Regions from separate parts of the Nesterenkonia populi genome, predicted to be linked through region 1. Evidence: riboswitches for the same ligand, from Rfam matches in the RefSeq annotation. Region 1 holds a riboswitch; the other holds the start of a gene.
What was found. Region 1 has a riboswitch for thiamine pyrophosphate ahead of FWJ47_RS06955 (TenA family protein). Riboswitches for the same ligand answer to the same signal wherever they lie in the genome.

Region 1 (3,396 bases):
GCTCGTCGAGTCCAGGCTGGCCGACGGCGAGACGGCGCGCCTGGTGCGTGAGGCGGAGGCTGGGGCGGCATGACGCAGGAGCCTGCCCGATCCCGCAGCGTCCCGGCCACCAAAGCTGCCCGCCACGCGAAGATCCGTGACCTGATCACCCGCGGCACGATCCGCTCGCAGGCCGACCTGGCCGGCCGGCTCGTGGACGAGGGGGTCCGGGTCACCCAGGGCACGCTCTCTCGGGACTTGGTGGAGATCGGTGCCGCTCGTGTCCGCGGCGGCGACGGCGCGCTCGTCTACGCGGTGCCCGCGGAGGGCCCCGCCGGCGAGCTGCAGTCCGACCAGACGGAGGCTGCCACCACCGCTCGTCTGGCCTCCCTGTGCCGGGATCTGCTGGTCTCCGCGGAGGCCAGCGCCAACCTGGTGGTCCTACGCACCCCGCCGGGGGCTGCTCAGTTCCTCGCCAGCGCGGTGGACCACGCCGGTTTGAATGAGGTGCTGGGCACGATCGCCGGCGACGACACCATCATGCTCATCGCTCGCGACCCCCAGGGCGGGGAGGCTCTGGTCGCCCGGTTCAACGAGATGGTGGCCTGAGCTCAGGCGTTCTCGGCCCGGTCCAGGCCCATCTGCCAGAACGCGGCCTCGGCACGAGTGGCGGTGGTGAAGGTCTTCACGATCTCTCCGAAGCGCGCGTCGCTGCCTCCGCGGGCGGCCAGTGCGTCGATGTGCTCAACAGCTGACCGCGCGGTCTCCTGATACCAGTCGGAGGAGTACTCGCTGATCCATTCGGCGTAGGGGTGTTCCGGATCCCCGTCCACGGCAGGCTTCAGGCGCTGGCCGATCTCTGCGTATCCGATGACGCAGGGGGAGAGGGCCACGTGCAGGTCGAGGAGATCGCCCGTGGCGCCGGCGTCGAGGACGAACCGGGTGTAGGCGATGTTTGCTGGGTCCTCCGGTGTGTCCTCGATGTCCTCCGGGGTCAGCCCGTAGAGCTCACCGAGGCGCTTCACATGTTGACTGGTCTCGTGGAGGATATTGCCGATGCCTTCCTGGGCGTAGCGCAGGTCCTCCAAAGATCGAGCCTTGTAGCCGATGAGTGCGTAGGCCCGGGCGAAGTGCACCAGGAAGTGGTAGTCCTGGATCAGGTACTCCCGGAATGCGGCGGGGGGCAGAGTGCCGGCCTCCATCTGCTGGATGAAGGCGTGATCGGTGTAGGAAACCCACTCCTCCGAGGCGGCGGACTTCAGGCGGTCGAACAGGGTGCTCATAGGTTCTCTCCGTTCTCGTAGACAGCGTTGAAGAACTCCAGCTCCAGGTCCACGGAGCGGGAGAAGAAGTCCCGGGCGGTGGCCTCAGCGTCAGGTCCCACCCGGTCAAGCTCGCAGCGGAGGAACTCGACCCAGGCGTCGAACTCAGGGCTGTGGTGCAGGTCGATCCATTCGGCGTGCACAAAGCTCTCTGGGCGGTCGTCGCCGGCGCGGCCGGCCCAGTCGCCGTAGAGCCATTCGGCGACGGTGAGGACGGCGAGGATGGCGGCGTAGTCCTGCGTGCGCGCGGCTTCGCGCATGATCGATTGGAATTCTGCGCAGGGCACGGTCTCCGGGGTCTCACGGCGCTGCTGCTCGGTGACGCCCAGCGCCTCGAAGGAGCGGAGGAAGTAGGTGTTCTCCTCGCTGGAGATCATTCCGGCGAACTGGCTGAACCGCAGCCTGGCCTCCATAGTGTCCGCGGCTGTCATGGCCCCGCCGAGGAGGGTGAGGAACGCGTCGAGGAATCGGTGGTCCTGGATGAGATAGGCGGCCATGTGCGCATCCTTGACGGTGCCGCTGATCAGCTCATCCACGAACCGGTGGCCCACCGCCTGATCCCAGGCGGGCTGAGTCTGCTCTCTGAGCTGGGTGCTGAATCGCTGAGCCATACTCTCTCCTTATGCTCCGGCTGATCCGGTGTCAGCGGAGGGGAGAGGGTGTGCCGGTGCTGCGGCGGCTCGCCAGTCCCTTCGCCGGTATCAGCCGGATCAGGTTCAAAGGGTTGCCGCACCGCCCGGTGTGCGGGCCAGCGGCGTCTCAGTCCCTTCGGCGGGACGCCCCTCGGTCGTGGCCCACGTTACATCAGGAGGCGGCATACTCGTCGAGCAGCGGCTTCATCTTCTCGATGCCGAAGACCTCAATGACCGCGTAGGGGTTCTGCCGGCCCTGGTGGGGGTCTGCGCCGGCATCCAGCAGCAGGCGGGTGATCTCCTCGTTCTGGCGGAAGACCGCGCAGCCGACGGCGGTCTGGCCGCGGTCGTTCTCCCGGTCCGTTTCGGCGCCCCGTTCGAGGAGGCCCCGGACGAGGTCCGCCTGGTCGTGGTAGGCGGCGAGGATGAGCAGTGTGTCGCCGGAGGAGTTGGTGAGGTTGGGCGGGATGCCTTGGTCGACGAGGGCGAGCAGCTCGTCACCCTTCCCCGAGCGTGCGAGGTCGAACATCGATGCCAGGAACTCCAGCTGCTCCTCGGTGAGGTCGACCGGGGGTTCGGGGGTCTGCTGCTCGTCTGCCATGCGGACAAGCTTAGCGAGCCTGTCCAGCAGATGCGGGCCGCCGTTGTCGTGCTTAATGCCCTTCTGCGCGCATAGAGTGGGATTCGCAGCGGCACCGTATCGATAAGTATGCAGTGCTCCGAATATTTATGTATACTGCGGGCAGTCACGCCCTGCAACCCGATGAGGAGACTTCTGTGAGCGAGCGCATCGTACTGGCCTATTCAGGCGGCCTGGACACCTCCGTGGCGATCGGCTGGATCGCCGAGGCCACCGGCGCTGAGGTGATCGCCGTAGCTGTGGACGTCGGGCAGGGCGGCGAGTCCCTGGAGACCGTCCGCCAGCGCGCCCTGGACTGCGGCGCCGTGGAGGCATATGTGGCGGATGCTCGCGACGAGTTCGCTGAGCACTACTGCATGCCCACCCTGAAGGCCAACGGCCTCTACATGGACGCCTACCCGCTGGTCTCCGCGATCTCTCGCCCGGTGATCTCCAAGCACCTGGTGGCCGCCGCCCAGCAGTTCGGCGCCTCCACCGTGGCCCACGGCTGCACCGGCAAGGGCAACGACCAGGTTCGCTTCGAGGTCTCCATCCAGACCCTGGGCCCCGAGCTGAAGTGCATCGCTCCGGTTCGAGACCTGGCGCTGACCCGTGAGAAGGCGATCGAGTACGCCGAGCGCAACGAGCTCCCCATCGAGACCACCAAGAAGAACCCCTTCTCCATCGACCAGAACGTCTGGGGCCGCGCCGTGGAGACCGGCTTCCTGGAGGACATCTGGAACGGCCCCACCAAGGACGTCTACGACTACACCGAGGACCCCGCCTTCCCGCCGGCTCCCGACGTCGTGAACATCACCTTCGATGCCGGAGCGCCGGTCGCCGT
Region 2 (3,396 bases), 660 kb from region 1:
ACGGTGGGCTTCACAAACTGGTGCTCGGGCTCCTGGAACACCATCCCGATCCGGCCGATGAGCTGGCCGGGGCCCCAGGCATGCGGGTCGGGGGTGAGTCTGCCCCCGTGCGGAGGGAGCAGGCCCGCCAGGGTGAGCAGCAGCGTGGACTTCCCGGCCCCGTTCGGCCCGGTGATCCCCATTGACTGTCCCACCCGCAGGGTGAGGTCCGCACCGGTGAGCACCGGGCCGGAAGAGCGTCGGCGTCGCCAGCCGCGGCGCGGACTGTGCCGGGAGACGCCCAGCCCCTCAGCCCGCAGCACCGCTGCACCACCAGCAGCCTCTGGGCTCAGTGATCTCCGGTCCCACGCTTCAGCGGGGCACCGGCCCGGAACCCAGAGCCCGGCTTCGGCCAGCTCCTCCCGCAGGGACTCATCGGTGCTGAGGTGTGAGGACGGCGCTCGCCGGCTGACGCCGCCGCCGGGAGCGAGCACGACGAGGGTGTCCATGTGCTCTGCCCAGCGGGCCAGCCGGTGCTCCACCACGATCAGGGTCGCGCCGGTCCGCTCGGCGGTGGTGATGACTGCGTCGCGGACCTGATCGGCGCCTTCGGGGTCGAGGTTGGCGGTGGGCTCGTCGAGCAGCAGCAGGCCTGGCCGCATCGCGAGGATCCCGGCGAGGGCGAGGCGCTGCTTCTGGCCGCCGGAGAGCTGCGCGGTCGGGTGCTCCAGAGGCAGGTGTCCCAGCCCGACGGCGTCGAGCGCCTCCGTGACCCGACCCGGAATCTCGGCCCGGGGGACGGCCAGGTTCTCGGGGCCGAAGGCGACGTCGTCGCCGAGGCGGGAGAGCACGACGGCGGCCTCCGGGTCCTGCTGCATGAGTCCCGCCCGGCCGCGAGCCTGCTCCGGCGGGGTGCCGTCGATGAGCAGCTCGCCCTGAGCTGCGGCGCCTTCGTCCTGCAGGACCCCGGCGAGGCCGTGCAGCAGGGTGGATTTGCCGGCCCCGGAGGGTCCGGCGACCAGCACCTTCTCTCCGGGGCGGATGTGCAGGTCCAGGCCGGCGACTGCGGGGGAGTCCCGGTCGGGGTGGTGCCAGGTCCACCCGCGAGCAAGGACCTCCGCGCCGGCGGGGAGGGAAGCCTGCGTCGTCGTGCTGGTGGTGTGCTCGGCGGTCATCGGGTCAGCCGGCACCGGGTCAGCTGGAGCGGGGGACGCTGCGGCCGAGCACGGGCTCGCGATGCGCCTTCCGGGAGGCCAGCGGTCCCAGCACCCCGGTGGAGGCGAGCGCCCGTGCGCCCAGCCAGGGCAGCAGCCCCGCGATGATGGCCCCGGAGAGCATGAAGGAGCCGATGTGGATGGCGGTCTCCAGGGGCGCGTATGCGTACATGGGCACGATCCAGTGGTAGGTGATGCCGCCTGTGAGCCCGGAGGCGGCACCGCCGAGCATGGCGATCTCGAGGCCGAAGCGCCGGTAGATCACTGCCAGGAAGATCAGCTCGGCGCCGAGGCCCTGCATGAACCCGGAGGACAGTACGGTGAGGCCCCATTGGGAGCCCAGCAGTGCGGAGACCGCGGCGGCGACCATTTCGCAGTAGATCGCCGCACCGGGCTTGCGGATGATGAGGGCGCCGAGCACGGCGGGGAAGAGCCACATGCCGTGGACGAGGGTCTCCACCGGCGGGTAGAAGGCGAAGAGGCTGCCCACAAAGTGGTAGCTGAGGTTCCAGCCCCAGAAGATGACGCCGGAGGCGACGGCGAGGGTGGAGGCCACCACGATGTCGGAGACGCTCCAGCGCACAGTGCGGCGGCGGTCAGAGGTGCGGGATGCAGAAGCGCGCGCAGGCGCAGAGGATGAGTTCATAACGACTTCCTTCGCAGGTTCTAGCCTGATCAGGTTCAAGGGTCTGGGCCTCAAGCCCACTCTCAGCGACTGGCCGGATGCCGGCGGCCGCTCCCCTGTCGGACAGAGTCAATATTCAGTTGCCCCACTGTTGAAGGTGGTGACGGTCACACTAGCATGACGGCGGGGCGTGCAGAGCCAGCAGGGATGTCCGTCCGCACCGGTAGGTTTGGGGGCATGCGGTTTCTGCACACCTCTGACTGGCATCTCGGGCGCGGCTTCCACGGGTTCAGCCTGCGCGCGGAGCAGGAGGAGATGTGCGACGCCGTGTGCTCGGCGGTGGGTGAGCAGGGGGTCGACGTCGTGCTCATCGCCGGGGACGTCTATGACCGGGCGCTGCCGCCGGAGTGGGCGGTGGAGCTGCTGGAGGAGACCCTCGGCAGGCTGGTCGACGCCGGCGCGCAGGTCATCATCACCGCCGGCAACCATGACTCAGCGGCCCGGCTTGGGTTCGGCCGCAGTCTGATGCGCAGCTCCGGGGTGCACATTCGCAGTGCCTTGGAGGACTCCTGGATCCCTGTGGAGCTCACCGATGAGAACGGGCCGGTACTGGTCTACGGGGTCCCGTACCTGGAGCCGCAGCTGCACGCCGCCGCACTGGGCTGCGAGCGGGCCCACCACACCGGGGCCGCCCGCGCGGTCACACAGCGCATCCGGGATGATCGTGCGCAGCGGGCCCCGGAGGCGCAGACCATTGTGATGGCGCACCTCTTCGCCGCGAGAGGCACCGCCTCCGAGTCCGAGCGGCACATCGGGGCTGAGGCAGCCGCCGGCGAGCGGCTCGACCACCACGAAGAGACCGTCGGCGGACTCTCCGTGGTCCCACTGGAGGTCTTCGACGGGTTCGACTACACCGCGCTGGGGCACCTTCACGGCCGGCAGGCGCTCACCGACGCCGTCCGCTACTCCGGCTCTCCCCTCCGGTTCTCCTTCTCTGAGGCTGAGCAGGAGAAGGGCGCGTGGGTCTACGACACCGTGGAGGGCAGCATGGTGCCCTTGGACTGGGCGATCGGAAGGCCGCTGAAGCGGCTCTCCGGGACCATCGAGGAGGTTCTCAGCCCTGAGACCCTGGAGAAATGGTCCGAGGCTTACGTCCAGGTGAAGCTCACTGATGATCAGCGGCCCGAACAGGCGTTCCAGCGTGTCCAGGAGGCCTACCCCTGGCTGGCCAGCTTCAGCTACGCCGGGGCAGGGCAGGTCAGCGGCGGCACCACCTACTCGCAGAAGCTGAAGCAGGCCCGCACCGACACCGAGGTCGTCGCCGGGTTCCTCGAGCACGTGCGCAGCCGCGGTCCCGACGAGCCCGAGCAGCAGCTCATCGCCGAGGCCCTGCAGGAGGCCCGCGCATGAAGCTGCACCGGATGGCGCTCTGCGCCTTCGGGCCCTTCCCCGGCACCGAGACCGTCGACTTCGACCAGCTCAGCGCCGAAGGGCTCTTCCTGCTGCGGGGCCGCACCGGGTCCGGCAAGACCTCCGTGCTGGACGCCGTCACCTTCGCCCTCTACGGGCGGGTGGCCG

Region 2: it holds a riboswitch for thiamine pyrophosphate, as region 1 does, so the genes downstream of both, FWJ47_RS10080 (ECF transporter S component) here and FWJ47_RS06955 (TenA family protein) in region 1, are expected to answer to the same signal.

The regions. Positions count from the first base shown of each region.
Region 1 is NZ_VOIL01000001.1:1,509,370-1,512,765, forward strand. It holds gene argF (ornithine carbamoyltransferase) at 1-73, shown strand, start outside; gene FWJ47_RS06945 (arginine repressor) at 70-588, shown strand; gene tenA (thiaminase II) at 591-1,262, opposite strand; gene FWJ47_RS06955 (TenA family protein) at 1,259-1,912, opposite strand; TPP riboswitch at 1,972-2,095, opposite strand; gene FWJ47_RS06960 (ankyrin repeat domain-containing protein) at 2,106-2,534, opposite strand; gene FWJ47_RS06965 (argininosuccinate synthase) at 2,711-3,396, shown strand, end outside.
Region 2 is NZ_VOIL01000001.1:2,171,312-2,174,707, reverse strand. It holds gene FWJ47_RS10085 (ATP-binding cassette domain-containing protein) at 1-1,154, opposite strand, end outside; gene FWJ47_RS10080 (ECF transporter S component) at 1,174-1,839, opposite strand; TPP riboswitch at 1,829-1,946, opposite strand; gene FWJ47_RS10075 (exonuclease SbcCD subunit D) at 2,056-3,228, shown strand; gene FWJ47_RS10070 (AAA family ATPase) at 3,225-3,396, shown strand, end outside.